Regions from separate parts of the Acidovorax sp. ACV01 genome, predicted to be linked through region 2. Evidence: riboswitches for the same ligand, from Rfam matches in the RefSeq annotation. Region 2 holds a riboswitch; the other holds the start of a gene.
The links. Region 2 has a riboswitch for glycine ahead of gcvT (glycine cleavage system aminomethyltransferase GcvT). Riboswitches for the same ligand answer to the same signal wherever they lie in the genome.
Positions count from the first base shown of each region.

Region 1 (11,758 bases), on a different contig from region 2:
GCACTACAGCCGACCTCGTTCTCGCCCTGAAAAAAGAACTCAAGACCGCCCAGATGACCTACGCCGACCTGGCGCAGGCCCTGGGCATGGCCGAGTCCAGCGTCAAGCGCATGCTGGCCAAGGGCGACATGCCGCTGTCGCGCATCGACGCGATCTGCCGCGCACTGGCGCTGGACTTTGCCGACCTGGCACGCCGCGTGGCCGAAAACCAACCCCTGCTCAAGGAGTTGACGCAGGAGCAGGAGCGCGCCGTGGTGGCCGACAAGAAGCTGCTGCTCATGGCCATCTGCGTGCTCAGCCAGTGGACGCTGGAGCAGGTGACCACTACCTACCGGCTCTCCGAGGCCGAGGGCATCAAGTACCTGGCGCAGCTTGACCGTATCGGCATCATCGAGCTGCGGCCGCTGAACCGCTACCGTTTGAAGCTCGCCAAGACCTTCCGCTGGCGGCCCCACGGCCCGGTGATGAACTACTTTCGCGAGCACGCGCTGCTCGACTACTTTTCCGGCGGCTTCGATGGTGCCGGCGAAGGCGTGTTGCTCGTGCACGGCACCATCAGCCGGGGCCTGGCCCCCGCCTTCATGGAGCGCATGCAGCGCGTCGCGCAGGACTTTGCGCAACAACACCTGGCAGACCAGAAGCTGCCGCCGCGGGAGCTGGAGGGCTACACCTTGCTGCTGGCGATGCGCAGTTGGGAATTTGAAGCGTTCACGGGGATGCGGAGGCTGCCCCTCTAAGCCGCTGTGTGGCTCTCTCCCTGGGAGGGAACGACGCGGCGTTGGGGCGCTTGGCTTGCGTCGCTCGTTTGAGATCGGGCGATGCCATCGGGTTCTGAGTCACCGCTGCTTTATTGATAGCAATAAATGCTTATCCAATAAGCGCTGGAGGCCAAGAACACTGAATTTCCGGTCTCCGTAGCCGATTCCACATTGTCAAAAGTAAAAGAAACTTGACATCGGCATCGCGGTGGCACGACAATTTGTAAAGCAAACTTTACTTCCTGAGGCCCGCATGAACGAACTTCCCCCTCCCCTGGAACAAATCAGCTACCTGGCCAAGGTGCTCTCCGGCTTGCTCGTGGTGATCTTGCTGGGCCTCGCCAGCCTGGAGCTCGCGCACCTGCCGCTGGCTTCGGGCCGGTGGGCGGCGGGGCTGCTGGCGGCAGCGTGTGGCCTGTTGGCATGGCTGGGCTATCGCCGCTACCGCCAGCTGGACGAACTGCAGCGCCAGATGCACGGCCGCGCCTGCCAGTGGGCGGTGGGGCTGGCGCTGGCCATGCTGCTGGTGGTGTCCGCGGTGCAGGCCTTGGGCATGGCCCCTGCCGTGCACCCGCTGGCCGTGGCCGCCGGGCTGATCGCCGCCTGGGGCCTGGGCCTATGCATCACCCACCACAGGGTGAGCTGAGCATGGCCCGCGTGTTGGTGACCGGCGCGGCCGGATACCTGGCGTCGTGGATCGTGAAGCTGCTGCTGGAGCAGGGCCACACGGTGCACGGCACGGTGCGCAGCCTGAAGGACTGGCGCAAGGTCGCTCACCTGCAGCGCCTGGCACAGGCGCATCCTGGCCAGCTCATGTTGTTTGAGGCCGATCTGCTAGGCGCGCAGGGCTTTGACACCGCCATGCAGGGTTGCAGTGCGGTGCTGCACACCGCTTCGCCCTACAAGCTGGGCCCTTCGGCCGACCCCGAGCGCGAGCTCATCGCCCCCGCCGTGACGGGCACGCGCCACGTGCTGGATGCGGCCAATCGCGCGGCGAGCGTGGAGCGTGTGGTCATCACCAGCAGCATCGTGGCGATGTTCGGCGACAGCGACGAGTTGCAATCCCGCCCGGGGCATGTGCTCAACGAAAAGGACACCAACCGCACTTCGACCGCGCAAAGCAATCCCTACGCGCTCTCCAAGACGCGCGCCGAGGCCCTGGCCTGGGATCTGCAGGCACAGCAAAAACGCTGGTCGCTGGTGAGCGTGCATCCGGGCGCGATCTTCGGCCCTTCGCTGTCGCAGCGCGACGATGCCACCAGCGTGCAGCTGCTGCGCCAGTTTCTGGACGGGTCCTTCCGCCAGGGCGTGCCGCCGCTGTGGCTGGGCACGGTGGATGTGCGCGATGTGGCGCAGGCGCACGTCAGCGCCGCGCTGCTGCCGGCAGCCTCGGGCCGCTACCTGGTGGTGGGCGAAAGCCTGCGCCTGCTGGAGATCGCGCAGCGCCTGCGCCAGAGCCACCCGGACCGCAGCGCCAAGCTGCCCACCAAAGAGGTGCCCCGATGGCTGATGTGGCTCATCGCGCCCATGGCCGGCATGACGCGCAGCTACGTGCGCCACAACGTGGGGCATCCGCTGCAGTTCGACACCACACGCAGCCAGGCCGAGTTGGGCGTCCGCTACCGGCCGGCCAGCGCCACGCTGGGCGAGCACGTGGCGCAGCTGGTGGCCGATGGCCTGGCGCCGGACTGAGGCAACCCGCATGCACAACCACGTCAAAGCCCTGCGGCAAGACCGCGGGATGACCCAACAAGCCCTGGCCGACGCGCTGGGTGTGAGCCGCCAGACGGTGCACTCGATCGAAGCGGGCAAATACGACCCCAGCCTGCCCCTGGCCTTCAAGATCGCCACCGTGCTCGGGCGGACCATCGAGCAGGTGTTTGTGCCCGACGACTGAGCCGCAGCCCAGCGCACAGGCGAAGGTGTCTGCACCTTCGTCGGGCCCATCCTTCGATACGCATTGACTCTTTAATGAAAATTCACTATTCTTTAAATCATCGATTCAACGATTTTAAAGATACAAAAGTGAAAACCACCCGCCAACAGCAAGACGCCACCCGCCGCCAGATCGTGGCCAGCGCGGTGGACCTGATGACCCGCCAGGGCTTTGACGGCACGACGATGAAGGACATCGCGCGCGCCGCCGGCATTGGCGACGCCACGATCTACAAATACTTCCCCACCAAAGACCGCATCGTGCTGGGCTATCTGGACGATGTGGTCCACCAGGCGCTGGCCGAAACCCTCCAGACGCCGGGCTTTGCGGGCTATCTGCTGCAGGAAAAGCTGCAGCGCCTGACGGACGCCGTGCTGGAGCGCCTGCTGGCCGACCGCGAATTTGTGGCCCAGGTGCGCACTCTGGCGCGGCGCTCGCCGCTGTCGATGCTGGCGGAACCCCTGGCGGCACGGCAAAGCCTGCGCGAGGCCGTCGCCAGCTTTCTGGAAGCAGCCGAGGCCAGCGGCGAGATCGAGCCCTGCGACTTCAAGGGCCTGGCGGGCGGGCTGTACACCGACTACCTGGCCGGTGTGGTGACGTACTGGCTCGCCGACACCTCTGACGAATTTGCCGACACCACGCAGCTGGTGGACCTGTCGCTGGGGGTGCTGGTGCAGGCGCTGCGTGGTGGGCTCGTCAACCGCGTGCTGCAGCTCGGTGGCTTTGTGCTGCGCAGCCAGATGGCCCGCATGGTGCAGCACAGCAGCGGCCTGATGGGCATGCTGCAGCTGGCCAAACAGGCGATGGCCAGCGCGCCGCCCGGCCCTGCCCCCCCCTACAAGGCAGCAGCCGAAACATCCCATTCGCCGGAGCCTTCAACACCGCCGCGCGCGCCGCGCAAACCCCGCGCTGCCAGCCCGGCAACCGCTGCAAAGCCAGCGGCCACGCCACGCAAGAGGAAGTCCGCATGACCACCGCCAACACCGTGCGCGAGGTCCAGGTGCCCGCTGGCACGGTCATCCATGCCACCTTGCACAACGCGGATTTTTTTGACGCCTTCACAACGACCGACCCTCGCCCCGCCACCAGCGCACTGCAGACCTGGCTGGACGTGGTGGCCCGGACACCGCGGTGGACGGAGCAACTCTTGGCAGTCCGCAACAAGCTGGTGCGGCTGGTGGGCCTCAAGGGTGTGGGACAGTTGCAGGATGTGCATCCGCCTGCTAGCCGAGCCTCCCCGGCCGATGCGCGCAGCTACCGCGTCGGAGACCAGGTGGGCATCTTCCTGATCCGCCATCTGAGCGACACCGAAGTGGTAATGGGACAGGACGACAAACACCTGGATGTGCAGGTCTCTCTGACCAAGCACGGCCAGCCTGGCAGTGCCCCCACGGTCGTCATCAGCACCGTGGTGCACATCCACAACACGCTGGGCCATGCCTACATGGCCGTCATCACGCCGTTTCATCGCCGCATTGTGCAAGTCATGCTGCGTCAGCTGACCACTTCACACCATGGCGCGCGCTGACGCGCCGCGCACCGGCCGGCTGGCGCGCGGCACCATTACCGGATTGGCGGCTGCGCGCATCGGGATGGCGCAACTGGGGCACCGTGTGCGCACGCCGTCTGCCCAGGCACAGGCCGACCACGAGGCCGCCCTGGGCCGCATCCTTTTTGGCGCCTTGGGCCAGCTGCGGGGCTCGGCGCTCAAGGTGTCGCAACTGCTCAGCATGCACCCGGGCCTGCTGCCCGAGGGCGTGCGGCAGGAGCTGGCGCGCGCCCACCACCAGGCACCGCCGCTCAACCGCGCGCTGGTGGGGCGCGTGTTCCGCCAGGCCTTCGGCCAGGAGCCCGAGGCGCTGTTTGATCAGTTCGATCCCACCGCCTTCGCCGCCGCCAGCCTGGGCCAGGTGCACCGCGCGCAGCTGGCAGGCCATGGCACAGTGGCCGTCAAGGTGCAGTACCCCGGCATTGCCGCCACCATCGCCAGTGACATGCAATTGATGCGCACTGCACTGCGCGCCCTGGCCCACACCGACATGCCCCTTCCCGCCAACACCGTGGTGGACAGCGTGATGGCCGAGATCGAAGCCACATTGCTGCGCGAGGTGGACTACCTGCAGGAGGCCGAGCAGTTGCAATGGTTTGCGCAGCACGCGGCATTGCCCGGCGTGGTCCTGGCACAGCCCATCCTGTCGCATACACGGGCCCAGGTGCTCACGCAGCAGTTCCTGCCCGGCCAGCACCTGCAGGCCTGGCTGGCCACGCAGCCCACACAGCAGCAACGCGACCAGGCCGGGCAGCACCTGTGGGACTGGTTCATGCATTGCATCTTTGTGCTGGGCCGGGTGCATGCCGATCCGCATCCTGGCAACTTTTTGTTTGCGCCTGATGGCACGGTGGGTGTGCTCGACTTTGGCTGCACGCGCAGCCTCTCTGCCGAGTTTCGGGCGCAGGTGACACAGGCCTGGTCCGCACTGCTGCGCCCTCCCACCGACCCACAGCGAGACGCACTGGTGCTGCAGGCCTACCAGGCACTCGGACTCGTCAATGCCAGCCTCACCGTGTCGGCCTACACCGCCGAACTCGCGCCCGCACTGGCTGACATGCAGGCTTGGCAGATGGAGCCTTTCACGCAACCGGTCTTCGATTTTGGCGTCAAGACGCCGCCACCCATCACCGCCGGACGGCACCAGCGCGTGCTGGGCGAGCACCTGGTGCAGGTGCCCGGCGAGATGCCTGCGTTCGAGCGCATGTGGATGGGCCTGATGCACCTGCTTACGGGGCTGGGCGCACGGGTCCACACGCATTGCCCCGCCCTTCTTTCTTCATAGGACCCCCCCAACATGACCACCCTGACCTCCCCCGCTCTTCGCTCCACGGCCATACCGCTTCGCAACCGCTGGAAGGGCCGGTGGATGCTGGCCGTGGCGCTGCTGCACACGCTGTATGCCGCCGTCGTGTTTCCGACCCAGCTGCAAGAGATCGTGCGGCGCGGCGTTTTCAACAGCGTGCAAAAAGACCCGGCCGTGGGCGCCGTGGTCTGGTTTGTACTGTTCGGCGTGTTGTTCGCGTTGCTGGGCTGGGCCATGTTGCTGATCGAACGCAATGCAGCCCTGGCGCCCGTTCCTTTGCGCGGGCTGGGTGCCGGGTTGCTGGCTCTCACGGCGCTGGGCATTGTGCTCATGCCCACATCGGGTTTCTGGCTGGCGCTGCCGCCCGCGCTGGCCCTGTGCTGGCCCCCAAAGCGTTGAAGGCAACGAAGACAGGTCGATGCGCCGCGTCTGCACCTTCTACAGCCATCCTGATTGACTTGAAAACTGTTCATGAATACTCCGCTGGTACTGGCAGCCGGGGGCCTCGCCCTGGTGGGTGTTGCGCACTCGGTGCTGGGTGAATTCCTCGTGTTTCGCGCTCTGCGCACGCAGGGCATCGTGCCCACCGGAGGGCGGCCCGTACTGCACGAGCGGCAGGTGCGCATCCTCTGGGGCACCTGGCACCTGGCCACCGTGTTGGGGTGGGCCCTGAGCGCCCTGCTGTGGCGCCTGGGGACCGTGCCAGGAGACACCAACCTGGGGGCCTGGGTGGCTGATGTGGCGGGGCTGGCCACCCTGGTCAGCGGATTGCTGGTGTTCTATGCCACCGACGGCAGGCACCCGGCCTGGTTTGCCTTGCTGGTGGTGGCCGCACTGGTGTGGTGGCGCTGAGGGCACCCTCCGCAAGGCACGGGGTGGGCCGTCTGGAGTGTGAGAAAAATCACGGAAACCCCTGTCGACACCGCTGCAGGAAACACAACTTCACAAGACTTCGCAATTCGCCTACACCGTCTTGACGCAGCGTCTGCACCATGAAGTCTCCGGTTCCGCAAGGAATCATTTTGAGGAGACCATCATGGCCCGCAATGCACTCGCCGCTGTTTCTATCGCCCTGCTGTCGCTGGGTGCCGCTACGGTGGCGCAGGCACAGACCAGCGCCACCGTTGTTATCCAGTCGGGACAACCCCACCACTACCAAGCGCCCGCGCCCATGGTGGTGCAATACGGCCCGCCACCACCACCCCGCTATGAAGTGGTGCCCCGCCCCCGCCGGGACATGGTGTGGGTGCCCGGGTACTGGGATTGGCGTGGCCACCGCCACGTCTGGGTCCAGGGCCACTGGATGAAGGCCCGCCCTGGCTACTACTACCGCGAACCCCGTTGGGTGGAACATGGCGGCCGCTGGGAAATGCGCCCAGGTGGCTGGGATCGGGATGGAGACGGCATCCCCAACCGCTATGACCGCGACCGGGATGGCGACGGAATTCCCAACCGCTATGACCGCGATCACCACGACCGGGACCGTGATGGCGTGTCCAACCGCCACGACCGGGACCGCGACGGCGACGGTGTGCCGAACCGCCACGATCGCCGTCCAGACAACCCGTACCGCAACTGACGGAGGGGCGAAGGCCGGGGGCGGCCCGGGAAGACCCGGGTGAAGCCGCCCTCTTCGCCTACGGCTGACCCCGCTCAGCGCCTACGTGGCGCAGCGCGCCGAACCGCCACCATGAACAGACCGATTCCGCAAGGAACATTAGGAGATCACCATGACCCGCCAGACATTCACTGCAGCCGCCCTCGCCCTGATGGCACTGCTGCCCCTTGCATCCGCGCACGCTGCACCGCAAGGCACCGTCATCATTCAATCGGGTCAGCCAGAACGTGGATACCAATCCACGCAGAACTACCAGGTGATTCCCGCCCCCCCACCTCCACGGCATGAAGCCGTGCCACGCCCACGCCGCGGACAGGTGTGGGAAGAAGGGCATTGGGAATGGCGTGGCAACCGCCACCGCTGGGTCCGGGGCCACTGGGTGCAAGCACGCAATGGCCACCAGTACCGCCAGCCCCAGTGGGTGGAGCGTGAAGGCCGCTGGGAAATGCAACGCGGTGGCTGGGACCGGGACGGTGATGGCGTTGCCAACCGCAACGACCGCGACCGCGATGGCGACGGCGTATCCAATCGCCGCGACAGCCAGCCCGACAACCCGCGTCGCAACTGATGGCGCTTGGGGGAGCCCAGCGCTCCCCGCCTGTCACACCAGATGAACCTCGGTGCGTCCGAGGCCTGGAAACTCAGCCACCACCACCGCACCCGGCGCCACCAACACGGTGCCTGTGCAGGAACCGGTGGTCACCCACTGCCCCGCGCGCAGCCCACCCAGGCTGCGCGCGCCTTCGTTGGCCAACCACACCAGCAGCCGGAGCGGATCGCCCGCCGCGTTGCCCCAGGTGGCGTGCTGCACGGCCACCATCCCGTTCACTGACAAACTCACCGCTTGCGCCAGGGGCTGCACCGCCGCCACATCGGCCACCCCCGTACCCACGACCAGTGCGCCATGGCAGGCCTGGTCGGCCAGGCGGCTCCATTCGCCCTGCAGCCCCCAGGCCGCAAACCGCGTATCGCACACCTCGATGGCGGCGCGCACCGAGGTCACGGCAGCCAGCACCTCGGCCGCACTGTAGGGCGTGGAGCGGGCGGGCAAATCGGCACCCAGCTCGTACACCAGCTCGGCCTCGACCCCCATCACGGCGAACCCTGCAGAAGACAAATGCACCGCCTGCACGGTTTGCGCCACAACCACCGAATCACGGGTGAGCGCTGCCCGCGTGGGCAGTGCCTGGGGCGACGCGGCGCCCACCTTCCAGCCTGCAATCTCCCCCCGCTCGCGCACCACGATGTCTTGCACGGCATAGGCCTGGGTCGCATCGCGCGGGCGCAGCGCTGCGGGCAAATCGAGCGGCCGGGGGGTGCGCCCCTGGCGGGCCATGGTGATGACGGCCGCGCTGGCAAAGGGATCGAAAGCGGTGTCGGGCATAGGGAAAGCGTCCTGGGCTGGGTCAAGTCGCTGGATTATGGCGACCTGCCACCTCCTACCATCAGCAACGATTGCCACCCATTAGCCGGCAAAAACACTTTGCCGCCGCCCGTGCCCTCCTAGAATGGGCCCCGCAGGAGAGCACGGCAGGCCACACGCCCGCCGCTGCACCGAAGGCGCAAACTCCCATACACGCTCAGGTCCCGTACTGCACCATTCATCAAAGCCGTCTGGAGAGCCGCCACGGGCACACCGTGGCGCACCGAAGGAGCAAACCGCGCGCCATGTGGGCTGTGTGGTGAATCTCTCAGGTACCAAGGACAGGGGGAGCGGCAGCTTGGCGGACGCGCGCCAACTGCTTGCTATATAAAAAATAGCTACCAACGCACGTCCATCAAGCGCTGAACCCTTAAAAGGCTTCAAAAATGCGCGTGATTGTTTTGGGTGCCGGTTTGCTCGGCGTGACTTCGGCTTATTTCCTGCAACAGCTCGGCCACGAAGTGACCGTCATTGACCGCCAGGGAGCCCCCGGCGCCGAAACCAGCTTTGCCAACGGTGGGCAGATCTCGGTCAGCCACGCCGAACCCTGGGCCAACCCCAGCGCGCCGCTCAAGGTGCTGCAGTGGCTGGGCAAAGAAGACGCCCCCTTGCTGTTTCGCCTCCGCGCCGACATGCGGCAGTGGCTCTGGGGCCTGGCCTTTCTGCGCAATTGCACGCCGGCGCGCACGCGCCACAACATCGAGCAGATCGTGAGCCTGGGCACCTACAGCCGCAGCGTGCTGCAGCAGTTGCGTGCAGCCACCGGCATCCAGTACGACCAGCGCACGCAAGGCATCCTGCACTTCTACACCAACGCGAAAGAGTTCGATGGCGCCCTGGCCCCGGCCGAGCAGATGCGCGCCCTGGGCTGCGAGCGCCAGGTCATCAGCGCCGACGAGGCCGCGCGCATCGAGCCAGCGCTGGCCCACATCCGCCCGCAGCTGGCAGGCGCCACCTTCACGGCCGAGGACGAATCGGGCGATGCCAACCAGTTCACGCGCGAGCTGGCCAAACTGTGCGAGGCGGCGGGTGTGCAGTTCCGTCTGGGCCACCACATCACGGCGCTGCGCGAGGCAGGCGGCAACATCGACCATGTGGAAGTGACCAACGCCGAGGGCCGCTTCGAGCGCGTGCAGGGCGACGCCTTCGTGCTGGCCATGGGCTCGTTCAGCCCGCTGCTGGCGCAGCCGCTGGGCATCCACCTGCCGATCTACCCAGCCAAGGGCTATTCGGTGACCATGCCGGTCAAGGACGCGTCCAAGGCGCACCAGGTGAGCCTCACGGACGACGAGTTCAAGCTCGTGTTCTCGCGCTACACCAGCCAGCAGGGTGATCGTTTGCGCATTGCCGGCACCGCTGAATTGAACGGCTACGACCGCCACCTGAACCAGGTGCGCTGCGACGCCATCGTGCGCCGCGTGGAGCAGCTTTTTCCTGGTGCGGGCGACGCCAGCCAGGCCCAGTTCTGGACCGGCCTGCGCCCCGCCACGCCCAGCAATGTGCCGCTGATCGGCAAGACGAAGCTCGCCAACCTGTTCCTCAACACCGGCCACGGCACGCTGGGCTGGACGCACGCCTGCGGCTCGGGCCAGGCGCTGGCCGACATCGTGAGCGGGCGCGCGCCGCAGGTGGATTTCGACTTCCAGGGGCTGGAGCGCGACCGGCGGGCGGCCGCGCTGCTGCCCTCGCGCACGACGGCCTGAACCGGCGGCCCGGCGTTATGGGGCCGCGCCCGTGGCCTGGGCCACGAAGGCGGCCACGGCCAACATGTCCTTTTCGCTCATGCGCTCGGCATACGAGGGCATCGCGCCGATGCCCGCCTTCAACGCCCGCATCACGCGGCCCGCATCGGGCTTGAGTTCATCCAGCACCGGGCCGACCTGTCCCTCGGCGCCCGCAGCCTGCAGCGTGTGGCACACGGCGCAGGCGGGCTGGATCTTGGTGAACAGCTCCTTGCCGCGCGCCAGTTCGGCAGGGTCGGCGGCCCAGCTGGCACCCGCCCACAGTAACGCTACCCCCACCAGCAAGCCACACCCCGGCACCCGATGCCGTCCGATACCGGCGCGCCCCAACACCCGTGCCACCGCGGATCTGGCTCCGCCAGTCCGGGGGTGGCGTCCCCCCCCAGGGGGGAAGGCGCGCAGCGCCTCAGGGGGGAGCCGCGTCATGCCACGGTCAACGTGACGGCATGGTCGCGCCAGCTGGCGTTGTTGTAGCCGCCCAGGTTTTCCTCGCGCTGCTCGGCCTGCACGTTGCCCGCCGTGTCGGTGGCGCGGCTGGCCAGTACCTGCGTGCCGGCCTCCAGGCGCACCGGCAGTGCAAACTGCCGCCATGCGAAGGGGCCCAGGTCCGGGCCGATGAGTTTGGCCGCCTGCCAGGTCTTGCCGCCATCGGCCGAGACCTCCACCCCCTTGATGCCCCGCGTACCCCCAAAGGCCACACCGTGCACCTGCACCTGGCCCGCCTTGAGCGAGCCCTTGTCGGGCAGAGGGCCGTTGATCCAGGACTTGACGCCCATCTCCCACACCGAAGGCTGATCGGGGCTGGCCTTGGAGCCGGGGGGCGACATGCGATAGCCGTGCGACATGATGCGCGCCTGCGACTGCGCACTGGCGAAGGCCACGCGCTTGACGTACTTGATGTTGTTCACGCCCTGGTAGCCCGGAACCACCAACCGCAGCGGCCCACCGTGCGCCAGGGACAAAGGCTCGCCATTCATCTCCCAGGCCAGCAACGCGTCGTCCAGCGCTTTCACGGGGACCGAGCGCTCTACCAGCACAGACAGTGGGTCCACACCCTCTGGCAGTTTTTCGCCACCGGTGCCCGTGAGGTAGGCCGCGCCGTCGGCCAGCCCGCCCAGCGCAGCCACCACGTTGCGCAGCGGCACGCCGCTCCAGACCACACAACCCGCTGCGCCCACAGACCAGGGCGTGCCACTGGGCTTGCTGGGGAAAAAGCCCCGTCCATTGCCCGAGCATTGCAGCACCGTGGCCACGGTCTCGACGCCCAGGGTTCTGAGTTCGGCCAGCGTCAGGCTGCGTGGGTTCTTCACCCCTTCGATGGCGACGCTCCAGGCATCGCGGTTGTCCAGGATGGCCGCATCAGGCGCGGGCAGGTTGTTGCGCACGTACAGCTGGTTCGACGGGGTGATGACGCTGGTGCCGAACG
Region 1 is NZ_JACUZT010000008.1:147,649-159,406, forward strand. It holds gene IB243_RS21535 (helix-turn-helix transcriptional regulator) at 1-737, shown strand, start outside; gene IB243_RS21540 (hypothetical protein) at 1,012-1,404, shown strand; gene IB243_RS21545 (NAD-dependent epimerase/dehydratase family protein) at 1,407-2,450, shown strand; gene IB243_RS21550 (helix-turn-helix transcriptional regulator) at 2,461-2,655, shown strand; gene IB243_RS21555 (TetR/AcrR family transcriptional regulator) at 2,784-3,665, shown strand; gene IB243_RS21560 (DUF2867 domain-containing protein) at 3,662-4,222, shown strand; gene IB243_RS21565 (AarF/ABC1/UbiB kinase family protein) at 4,209-5,528, shown strand; gene IB243_RS21570 (DUF6463 family protein) at 5,541-5,948, shown strand; gene IB243_RS21575 (hypothetical protein) at 6,021-6,401, shown strand; gene IB243_RS21580 (YXWGXW repeat-containing protein) at 6,586-7,128, shown strand; gene IB243_RS21585 (YXWGXW repeat-containing protein) at 7,280-7,735, shown strand; gene IB243_RS21590 (2-keto-4-pentenoate hydratase) at 7,769-8,551, opposite strand; glycine riboswitch at 8,772-8,885, shown strand; gene IB243_RS21595 (D-amino acid dehydrogenase) at 8,977-10,293, shown strand; gene IB243_RS21600 (cytochrome c) at 10,309-10,617, opposite strand; gene IB243_RS21605 (sulfite oxidase) at 10,755-11,758, opposite strand, start outside.
Region 1: linked by a shared signal. The riboswitch ahead of IB243_RS21595 (D-amino acid dehydrogenase) and the one ahead of gcvT (glycine cleavage system aminomethyltransferase GcvT) in region 2 are both predicted to bind glycine.

Region 2 (11,758 bases):
CTCACCGACGGCCTTGAGCTCTGCCTTCAGGCTCGTGGCGCTCACATCCACCTGCATGCCCTTGGCTGCCAGTTCCTTCAGATATTCCTGGTCTTTCTTCTCGCTCATGGCCCAACCCCGTTGTTCGGCCACGGCAGCCTGGGCCAGCAGGGATTCCTGGGTGGGCTTGTCCAGCGCGTCGAACGCCTTCTGGTTCACCACCACGGCATTGCGGGGCAGCCAGGCCGCCACACCGTAGAAGTACTTCACGGTCTCGTACAGCTTGCTGTCCACACCACTGGCGCTGGAGGTGAGGAAGTTGTCCACCGTGCCCGTGGCCAATGCTGCGGACAGCTCCGCCAGCTGGATGGTGACGGGCTGCGCACCCACCGCCGTGGCGATGTACGAGGTGGCTGGGTTGTAGGCACGCATCTTCGTGCCCTTGAGATCCTTCAACGCCGTGACGGGCTTGACCGAGTACAGACTCTGTGCAGGCCATGGCACGGTGTACAAAAGCTTCATGCCCTGTGCACCCAGCGTCTTGACCAGCAGCGGGCGCGAGGCCTGGTCCAGGCGCTTGGAGTCCGCATAGCTCGTCGCCAGGAACGGAATGGAGTCCACGCCGTAGACGGGCGCCTCGTTGGCAGCGCCCGACAAAATGAACTCACCCAAAGCCACCTGGCCGGACTGCACCGTGCGCTTGATCTCGTTGGCCTTGAACAGCGAGGCATTGGGATGCACCGCGATCTTGAGCTTGCCCCCCGTCGCCTTGTCCACGTCCTGCACGAACTGCTGCAGGTTCTGCACCTGGAAGGTGTTCACGGCATAGCCGGACGGCAGATCCCACTTGACCTGGGCCTGCGAGAGTCCCGCCAAGGCAACGGCGCAGAGACCAAAAGTAATTTTTTTCATGGGGTAGCTCCTTGTTTAAAAACTGGCAAGTTGGTGGTTGAGAAGGTCTGTGACCAGCATGCAACCCGGCGCATGCGTGATGCAGAACGCGGGCTGGGCGTTCAAGATGGCCGATTGCGGTGTCACGCCGCAGGCCCAGAAAACAGGGATCTCACCGGGCATCAGCGCTACAGCGTCCCCGTAGTCGGGATGGGCCAGATCGGCGATGCCGATCAGGGCGGGGTCACCGATATGCACAGGGGCTCCATGCACATTGGGAAAACGCGAGGTGACTTGCACGGCACGGATCACCTCCGCGGCGGGCATGGGACGCATGGTGACCACCATGGCACCGCCGAAGGGGCCGGCGGGCTCGGTCTGCAGGTTGGTGCGGAACATGGCCACGTTCTTGCCTTCATCAATGTGGCGCAGGCGGATGCCTGCTTCGATCAACGCCGATTCGAACGAGAACGAGCAGCCGAGAATGAAGGTGACCAGGTCCGGCCGCCAGAGGCTGGCAATGTCCGCCACCTCCTCCGACATTTCACCGTGGCGCCAAACACGGTACAGCGGCACATCGCTGCGGATGTCGATGCCTTTGCCCAGCGAAGGCAGGGCGAACTGGCCAGGCTCGCTGACCGCCAGCACGGGGCATGGCTTGGGGTTGCGTTGGCAGAACCGCAGGAAGTCACTGGCAAGCACCTCGGGCAGGATGACCACGTTGCCTTGAACATGGCCGTCTGCGAGACCGCTGGTGTGCGATGTCCACAGTCCTTTTCGGATGGTGTCGCGGACATGGTTCGGGTTGCTGGTGCCCTCAGGGCCAAACACCGCGAGCGAATTTTCTTGAGCTAAGTCCACCGTATTTCCTTGCATTGAGAAAAGTCAATTGCATGACGTTGGACGGATTGTGTTGGGGTGTAACTGCGCTGGCAAATTCAAAAAATTTCTCTCAGCTCATCGATTTTTTCGATGCACTTCATTGGGGCGAGGCAAACCAACTTGGTGCTTAGGGTTAACCCTTGTGATTGCTGCAAGGGTTAACCCGGGCCCTTGAAAGGAGCATCTGAACCAGCGCAGTCGCACGGAACCCCGCACGCATTTCAATGCGAAGTCCTCAATGCGGAAGCGGAAATGCAGACAGCGCAACGGAAGTGCGCGCAGCAGAAAAAAGGAGCGTGCGTGGTCCTCGCGCTCAGGCGCGGGCCTTGCGCGTCTTGGGCTGCGGTGGTTGTGCCTCGATGAAGCTGAGCGCGGATCGCACGATCGCCTCCATTGCCGGGGATGAGGGGTCCTCGCGGTAGCTCACATGAATGGGCAGTGGCCGCAGGACGATGTCGCAGGCCAACGCGCGCAGATCCGGGAACGCCAGCATCCGCTCCACCGCCAGGCGCGGCAGGGTGGCCACACCAAATCCACCCTGTACCAGCTGCACCATGGCGGAGATCGAGGAAATGGTGTGCACGCAGCGCGGCTCCACCTGCGCCTGGCGCAGCGTGTCCAGCAGGTACACATGGGGCTGGGAGCCGCGCTGAAAGGTCAGGATGTCGGTGCCGGCAAAGTCTTCAGGCGCATAGCGGCGCTTGCGGTGGATCTTGCTGTTGCCGACGAACACCATTTCCATGGGCGTCAGCGCCTGGCTGCGGATACCGTCCGCCGATGCGGGCAGGGCCGCAAACACGGCATCCAGCGTGCCCCGTCGGATCTGGTCGAGCAGCACGGGCGTGGACTCGACCGTGAGCTCCAGCTCCAGCAGCGGGTTGTCCTTGCGCAGTTGTTCCACCCAGGGGATGAGCCACGAGTGGAGCACCGACTCAATCGCGCCCAGGCGGATCGACACTTCCAGCGGGCCGCCCGAGCCCATCTCGGTCTTGAGCTGGCGCTGCAGTTCCAGCATGCGTTTCGCATACGTGAGAAACCGGGTGCCCGCCACGGTGAGCTTGAAATGTTTGTCGCGCCGGTCCAGCAGCAGCACACCGAGTTCTTCCTCCAGCGCCGCCACGCGGCTGGACATGGCCGACTGGGTCAGAAAGAGTTTTTCCGCCGCGCGCGTCACGCTCTTGAGGGAGGCAACCCAATAAAAGGCTTCGACAAAACGCAGGTTCATGGTGGTGGTTCTCCGGCCGTGCTGGCACGCTTCAAGCCCTCTGGCTGCGCACCGTGGTGGTGCAACCCACCGAAACCAGCGCAAAAGGCGGGGCCATTCTGCCGTTGATCTGCATGCCCTACAGCCTCTGAACCGCAGAGACAGAACGCGGCGGGTGTTCCTTGATGCCTGAGCGTTGGAATTGGCACCTGATGCAGTTACTATTAAACTGATAGCTATTAGCGCTTTACAGACAAGCGCCAACGGCCATTTTTAATCAAATTCATCCCACAAAAAGGGGGAGGTCCGCCTTCTTGAGCGTGCGCAGTACAAAACTGGAGCGGCTGTGCCGGATGCCCTTGATCTTGTAGAGCTTCTCACGCAGCAGGCGCTCGTAGTCGCGCGTGTCCTTCACGACGATGCGCAGCAGGTAGTCGTAGTCGCCCGACACCAGGTGCGCCTCGATCACCTCGGGGATGCTGGCCAGCGTTTCGCCGAACTTTTCGAGCGTGTTGTCGGAGTGGCTGTCGAGCGTGACCTGCACCAACACCGTGTCGGCCAGGTCCAGCGACTGCGGGTTGATGCGCACGGTGTAACCCTGGATCACACCCGCCTCTTCCATCTTCTTGATGCGGCCCCAACAAGGTGACGCGCTCAAGCCCACGGCCTGCCCGATCTCTTGCAGGCTGGCGCGGGCGTTGCCCTGCAGCACAGCGAGAATTTTTCTATCCAGTCGATCCATCAGGTGGATTATTCACTGATTCCTACAAATTCAGAAAATTATTCTTACATTTGACTGTTTCAAAGAGAATTCAGCAAATTCATCTCATCCCTGCAGCGCATACTTCTTCCATCAAGGCGCTCTTACCGGAGTGCACAAACTGACAAGGCCCCGGCTGGTTACCGCCAGCACGGGGCCCTTGGCATTCAGGGGGCGAAAGCCAGGCTCACTGGCGGCACGCCTTTGCCCCCCACTACCAGCCCTTCCAAAAATACGGTCGGCCTCACCACGGAACACATCTCCACGCAGTTAATAAGCACGCTTACCAGCACAAACCCGGATGCCTGTGCCATGTTGCAGCGCCATAATTTTGCGAGCACGCGGCCACTAGGTGCTGCGGCGTCCGCTGCATCCGGCGCGGACACCCACAATCACAGGAGACACCATGCAACTGCACCCCCTCGTCGCCACTCTGGGACTGGCCCTTGGCTTCTGCGCCTCCGCGACCGCACAGACCACCACGTTGAAGATTGGCTACGCCACGACACCGGAATCCCACTACGGCGTGGGCGCCAAGGTGTTCTGTGATGAAGTCGAAAAGGGCACGCAGGGGCGCTACAAGTGCCAGCATTTCCCCAATTCGGCCCTGGGCGGAGAACGCGAGCAGATCGAAGCCATCCAGCTGGGCACACAAGACCTGGTGAACACCTCCACCGGCCCGGTCGGCAACTTCGTTCCTGAAGTCAAGATCGTCGACATTCCCTTCCTCTTTCGCGACTACGACCACGCTCGCAAAGTGATGGACGGCCCGATCGGCCAGGACATCCTGACCAAGTTCCCCAGCAAGGGCATCATTGCGCTGGCCTGGACGGAAAACGGCTTTCGCCACATGACGAACAGCAAGCGCGATATCGTCAAGCCAGCGGATGCGGCCGGCCTGAAGATGCGCACGATGGAAAACAAGGTGCACATGGATGGCTACCGCACCTTCGGCATCCTGCCCACGCCCATGGCATTCCCTGAGCTGTTCGGCGCCCTGCAGCAAGGCACTGTGGACGGCCAGGAAAACCCGATTCCCGTGATCCTCTCCTCCAAGTTCTCACAGGTGCAGAAACACCTGTCGCTCACCGGCCACGTGTATTCGCCCGCGCTGCTGCTGCTTTCGCCCAAGGTCTGGAACAAGCTCAGCGATGCTGACAAGAAGGTCTTCACCGATGCGGCCAAGACGGCTGGTGCCGCCCAGCGCAAGAAGGTGAACGATGACGAGAACAACGGCATCGCCATGCTTGAATCTCAAGGCATGAAGGTCACCAAGGTGGTCGATGGCAATGCGTTCCGTGAAGCGCTCAAGCCTGCCTATGTGGGTTACGCCAAAGAGTTTGGCGCGGACAACATCAAGAAGATCCAGGACGTGCGCTGATACGCCCCACGGTCCAGTCCCTCGCCCGCGCGCCCGGCAGCCCCTGCAGCGCCGGGCGTTTTTTCGTTGATTCAGCCCCCTGCCCATGAAAACCCTGGAACGCCTTCTCATTGCCACCAACCGGTGGGCACTGATCCTGCTCCTGGCCGCGATGTCGATCATCATCTTCACCAATGTGGTCATGCGCTACACCACACACAACTCGCTGGAATGGGCCGAGGAAGTGTCCCGGCACATGATGATCTGGCTCACCTTTTTGGGTGCGGGCCCGGTGCTGCGCTACGGCGGACACATCGCCGTCGAGAACCTTCAGGATGCCCTGCCCCGCGCGGGCGCCATTGCCGTTCGTGCCTTTGTGGCGGCGCTGCTGTTCGCATTTTTCGGTTTCATGGTCTGGTATGGCTGGCTTTACATGCAGCGCACCATGTTCCAGATGACCGCCGTCACGCAGATCCCGTTTGCCTATATCTACAGCGCCATGTTGATCGGCGGGGTGCTGCTGATTGCGCATTTCCTGTTTGTGGTGCGCGGATACGTGCTGCGGCGCGAGTTCGCTTCTGATGCGCACTTCGACGCGAATGCGAGCGCATCCCTATGAGCGCGTCGATCATTCTCATCGTCTCGGCCTGCCTGTTCCTTGCGATCGGTGTGCCCGTGGCGTTTGCGCTGGGCCTGGCCACAGCGGCCACGCTGATCCTGGCCGAGAGCTACCCGCTCATGGTGCTGCTCAAGGAGACCTTCACCGGCATTGACAGCTTTCCGCTGATGGCCGTCCCGTTCTTCATCCTCGCGGCCGAGCTGATGAGCGGCGGATCGCTGACCGAAGTGCTGCTCAAGTTTGCAGGCCAGTTTGTGGGGCATAAGCGGGGAGGCCTGGGCTACACCAACGTGGTGTCGCTCACTTTTTTCTCGGGCATCTCAGGCTCTGCGCTGGCCGATGCTGCCGGGCCAGGCTCCATGCTGATCCGCATGATGGACAAGGCAGGCTACGACCGCTCGTATGCAGCGGCCCTCACGGCGGCCACGGCCATCGTGGGGCCGATCATCCCGCCGTCGATCATCATGATCATCTATGCGCTGCAGGACGATTCGGTATCGGTGGGTGCGCTGTTCGTGGCGGGCCTGCTGCCGGGTCTGCTCATCGCGGTGGCAATGTGCGTGGTGAACTTCCATGTATCGAAGAAGCGCAACTACAAGGGCGACGGCAGGATGCCCCCGCTGGCCGATATCCTGCAGACCACCTGGAAGGCGCTGCCGGCCATCCTGCTGCCGGTGGTGATCCTGGGCGGCATGCGCGCAGGCTGGTTCACGCCCACCGAGGCGTCGGTGGTGGCGGTGTTCTATGCGCTGTTGTGTGGCAAGTTCGTGTACCGCACGCTGCAGTGGAAGGCGCTGCCCGACATCCTGGCGCGTTCGGCGCTGCTCTCGGCCTCGGTGCTGATCATCATCGGCCTGTCCGCATCTTTCGCCTGGGTGCTGACGATTGAAGGCGTTCCCCAGCAGATGGCCGAATGGCTGATCTCCATGCAGCTGTCGCCCTGGATGTTTCTCATCATCGTGAACATCTTCCTGCTGCTGTTCGGCATCTTTATCGAGCCGCTGCCTGGCGTGATGGTGCTCGCGCCCATCCTCGCACCGGTGGCCTTCAAGCTGGGCATCGACCCGGTGCACTTCGCAATGGTCGTGATCTACAACCTCACGCTGGGCATGATCACCCCGCCGGTGGGCGGCTTGCTGTTCGTCACTTGCAACGTGTCGCGCGTGCCCATGACACAACTGGTGCGCGAGCTGGCGCCGTTTCTGTGGGCCCATGGCGTGGTACTGGTGCTGCTGACCTTCGTGCCCCAGCTGTCCACCTGGCTGCCACACGTGCTCGGTTTCATCAAATAGAGGGTGCCGACGGTACCTGCGGATATACTTGCGCCCGTCAGGAGAGAGCCCTTTGCAACGTTTGCCAAAAGGGCCGCCGAAGGCGCAGGCAGCAGCCGAACGCTCAGGCAAAAGGACTGGCAACCGCCCGCAGTGATGCGGGCGTTCCCTTGCTGGAGAGAGATGGTCCACCGCATCGCGTGATGAGGCCATCCACCGAAGGAGCAAACCGCATGGCCAGCCAGGGCGCTGCGGTGAATCTCTCAGGTAAAGCGGACAGCAGGGCAAATCCCGTGGCCACCTTTGTGGTCGCGGCCCCTATTTGCCCGGAGTCCGCCATGTCATCCCCTGCCACATCCTCGCCCCTGCTCACCACGCCCCTGAACGCCCTGCACATCGAGCTGGGCGCCCGCATGGTGCCGTTTGCCGGCTATTCCATGCCCGTGCAATACCCTGCGGGCCTGATGGCTGAGCACCAGCACACGCGCAGCGCGGCAGGATTGTTCGATGTCTCGCACATGGGCCAGCTCAAGCTCGTCGGCCCTGACGCCGCAGCGGCGTTTGAAACCCTGATGCCAGTGGATGTGATCGACCTGCCCGTGGGCAAGCAGCGCTACGGGCTGCTGCTGACCGACGAAGGCACCATCATTGATGACCTGATGTTCTTCAACAAGGGCAACGACGAGATCTTCGTCATCGTGAACGGCGCCTGCAAGGTGGGCGACATCGCCCACATCCAGGCACGCATTGGCCAACGCTGCAACGTGGTTCCGATGCCCGACCATGCCCTGCTCGCGCTGCAGGGTCCGCAGGCCGTCACGGCCCTGGCGCGCATGGCGCCCGGCGTGGAAAAGCTGGTGTTCATGACGGGCGGCGATTTCGCCATTGCGGGCTGCACGTGTTTCGTGACCCGCAGCGGCTACACGGGCGAAGACGGCTTCGAGATCTCGGTGCCCGCCGCACAGGCCGACACCCTGGCCCGCGCCCTCCTTGCACAGCCTGAAATCAAACCCATCGGCCTGGGTGCGCGCAACTCGCTGCGGCTCGAAGCGGGCCTGTGCCTGTACGGCAACGATATCGACACCACCACCACGCCGCCCGAAGCGGCACTCAACTGGGCCATCCAGAAGGTGCGCCGCACGGGAGGCACACGCGCAGGCGGATTCCCCGGTGCCGACAAGGTGCTCGCGCAGATCGACAACCCCGCCAACCTGCAGCGCAAACGTGTGGGCCTGGTGGCGCTGGAGCGTGTACCTGTGCGCGAACACACCGAATTGCAAAGCACCGATGGCCGGAAGATCGGCGAAGTGACCAGCGGCCTGCTGGGCCCTACGGTGAACGAGCCCGTGGCCATGGGCTATGTCGCACCCGCCTTCGCCGCCGTGGGCACGCGTGTGAACGCCATCGTGCGTGGCAAGGCTGTGCCGATGGAAGTGCGTGCAATGCCCTTTGTGCCTGCCAACTATTTCCGTGGCTGATTTCGCCGGGCGCAGCGCACAGACCGCGCCTGCGCCCGCTACATTGCAGATTCCTTTCATTTTTCTAGTTGCTTGAGGAGCCTTCCCATGACCGTCAAATTCTCCAAAGACCACGAATGGATCAACGCCGCTGACGCCAATGCAGCTGTGGTCGGCATCACCGTCCACGCGCAAGACGCGCTGGGCGATGTGGTGTTTGTGGACCTGCCCGAAGTGGGCAAGACCTTTGCCCAGGGCGATGTCGCCGGTGTGGTGGAGTCCGTGAAAGCCGCCGCCGACGTGTACATGCCCGTCTCTGGCGAAATCACCGAAGTGAACGAAGCCCTGCGTGCCGACCCTTCGCTGGCCAACTCCGACCCGCTCAATGCCGGCTGGTTCTTCAAGGTCAAGCTCAGCGATGCCAGCCAGCTCGATGCGCTGCTGGATGAAGCCACCTACGCCGACTTCGCCAAGAACGCCTGACCCTGATTCCCTCTTCGAGACTGCCCCACCATGTTGATGCAATCCGCCTTGCCGCTTGGCGAGCTTGAAAACGCCACCGAATTCCTGCCCCGCCACATCGGCATCGACGCGGCCGACGAAGCACACATGCTGTCGGTGATTGGCGAGGCCTCGCGCCGCGCACTCATCGAAAGCATCGTGCCGCGCTCCATCGCACGCAGCACCGCGATGGACCTGCCCCTGCCGATCACGGAAGCGGCGGCGCTGGCCGAGCTCAAGGCGATTGCATCGAAGAACCAGGTCTTGAAGAGCTTCATCGGCCAGGGCTACTACGGCACGCACACTCCGGGCGTCATCCTGCGCAACATCCTGGAGAACCCCGCCTGGTACACGGCCTACACGCCCTACCAGGCCGAGATCTCGCAAGGCCGCATGGAGGCGCTGGTCAATTTCCAGACCATGGTGTGCGACCTGACCGGCATGCCGATTGCCAATGCATCGATGCTGGACGAGGCCACCGCCGCCGCCGAGGCCATGACACTGGCCAAGCGCTCGGTCAAGAGCAAAAGCAATGTGTTTGTGGTGGCCGGCGACGCCCACCCGCAAACCATCGAAGTGATCCAGACCCGCGCCAAGCCCCTGGGCATCGACGTGGTGCTGGCCAATTCCGCCGCTGAATGGGATGCCGCGCTGAATGGCGAGTATTTCGCCGTGCTGGCCCAGTACCCCGCCACCAGCGGCCGCATTGACGACCTGCGCGCCGATGTGAAGAAGGCCCACGCCAAACAGGCCGCCTTCATCGCAGCGGCCGACCTGCTGGCCCTCACGCTGATCACCGCACCCGGCGAGTGGGGCGCCGACATTGTGGTGGGCACCACCCAGCGATTTGGCATGCCCATGGGCGCCGGTGGTCCGCACGCCGCCTACATGGCCTGCCGCGACGAGTTCAAGCGCAGCCTGCCCGGCCGCCTGGTGGGCGTGAGCGTGGATGTGCATGGCAAGCCCGCCTACCGCCTGGCCCTGCAGACGCGCGAACAGCACATCCGCCGCGAAAAGGCCACGTCTAACATCTGCACTGCGCAGGTGCTGCCCGCCGTGATTGCCAGCATGTACGCCGTCTACCACGGACCCCAAGGCCTCAAGCGCATTGCACAGCGTGTGGCCAGCTACACCGCCATCCTGGCCAAGGGGCTCACCCAGCTGGGCGCGCCGGTGCGCCCCCAGGCTTGCTTCGACACGTTGTCGCTCAAAACCGATGGCGCTACCAAATCCATAGCTGCTCGCGCAGTACAGATGGGCGCCAACCTGCGAATTTACTTCGAAAACCACCTGTGCATCTCGTTGGACGAGACCACCACGCGCGCCGACATCGAGTTGCTGTGGAAGGTTTTCGCCAAAGATGGCCAGGCGCTGCCCACATTTGACGCATTCGAAAAAGGCGTGGAGCCATTGATTCCCGCCGAGCTGCGCCGCACCAGCAGCTACCTTACGCACCCGGTGTTCAACACCCACCATTCCGAGACCGGCATGCTGCGCTACATCCGCCAGCTGTCCGACAAGGACCTGGCGCTGGACCGCAGCATGATTCCGCTGGGCAGCTGCACCATGAAGCTCAACGCCACGAGCGAGATGATCCCCATCACCTGGCCCGAATTTGCCAACGTGCACCCGTTTGCTCCCGCCGACCAGCTACAGGGCTACCAGGAACTGGACGAACAGCTGCGCGCCTGGCTGTGCCAGGCCACGGGCTACGCCGGCATCAGCCTGCAACCCAACGCTGGCAGCCAGGGTGAATACGCAGGCCTGCTGGCCATCAAGGCCTACCACGAGGCCCAGGGCCACGGCCACCGCAACATCTGCCTGATCCCCAGCAGCGCACACGGTACCAACCCGGCCAGCGCGCAAATGGTGGGCATGCAGGTGGTGGTGACCGCCTGCGACGCCAACGGCAATGTGGACATGGCCGACCTGCAAGCCAAATGCGAACAGCACAGCGCCAATCTGGCCGCCGTGATGATCACCTACCCCAGCACACACGGCGTGTTCGAAACCCAGGTCAAGGAGCTGTGCTCCCTGGTGCACCAGCACGGTGGCCGGGTGTACGTGGACGGTGCCAACATGAACGCCCTGGTGGGCGTGGCAGCCCCCGGGGAATTCGGCGGCGACGTGAGCCACCTGAACCTGCACAAGACCTTCTGCATCCCCCACGGCGGTGGCGGTCCCGGCGTGGGCCCCGTGTGCGTGGTGGCCGATCTGGTGCCCTATCTGCCGGGCCATGCCACGGCAGGTGTGCCCGGTGGCGTGGGCGCCGTCTCGGCCGCGCCCCTGGGCAATGCCGCCGTGCTGCCTATCAGCTGGATGTACTGCCGCATGATGGGTGCCGAGGGCCTGCAGGCCGCGACCGAGACCGCCATCCTGAGCGCCAACTACATCAGCGCGCGCCTCAAGGACCACTACCCCACGCTGTACGCGAGCGCCAACGGCCATGTGGCGCACGAGTGCATCCTGGACTTGCGCGGCCTCAAAGACACCAGCGGTGTGATGGCCGAGGATGTCGCAAAGCGTCTGATCGACTACGGCTTTCATGCGCCCACGCTGAGCTTCCCCGTGCCCAACACGCTGATGGTGGAACCCACCGAAAGCGAGACGCTGTTCGAGATCGACCGCTTCATCGACGCGATGATCGCCATCCGCGAGGAGATCCGCCAGATCGAAGCGGGCGCCTGGCCGCAGGACAACAACCCGCTCAAGAATGCGCCGCATACAGCCGAGAGCCTGCTGGGCAACGAATGGGCCCGCCCCTACGCCCGCGAAGCCGCAGCCTACCCCGTGGCAGCCCTGCGCAGCAACAAGTACTGGTCGCCCGTGGGCCG
Region 2 is NZ_JACUZT010000001.1:449,166-460,923, reverse strand. It holds gene IB243_RS02165 (TRAP transporter substrate-binding protein) at 1-891, opposite strand, end outside; gene IB243_RS02160 (putative hydro-lyase) at 907-1,746, opposite strand; gene IB243_RS02155 (LysR family transcriptional regulator) at 2,066-2,977, opposite strand; gene IB243_RS02150 (Lrp/AsnC family transcriptional regulator) at 3,240-3,698, opposite strand; gene IB243_RS02145 (TRAP transporter substrate-binding protein) at 4,123-5,097, shown strand; gene IB243_RS02140 (TRAP transporter small permease) at 5,183-5,695, shown strand; gene IB243_RS02135 (TRAP transporter large permease) at 5,692-6,987, shown strand; glycine riboswitch at 7,016-7,116, shown strand; glycine riboswitch at 7,130-7,256, shown strand; gene gcvT (glycine cleavage system aminomethyltransferase GcvT) at 7,305-8,444, shown strand; gene gcvH (glycine cleavage system protein GcvH) at 8,532-8,906, shown strand; gene gcvP (aminomethyl-transferring glycine dehydrogenase) at 8,937-11,758, shown strand, end outside.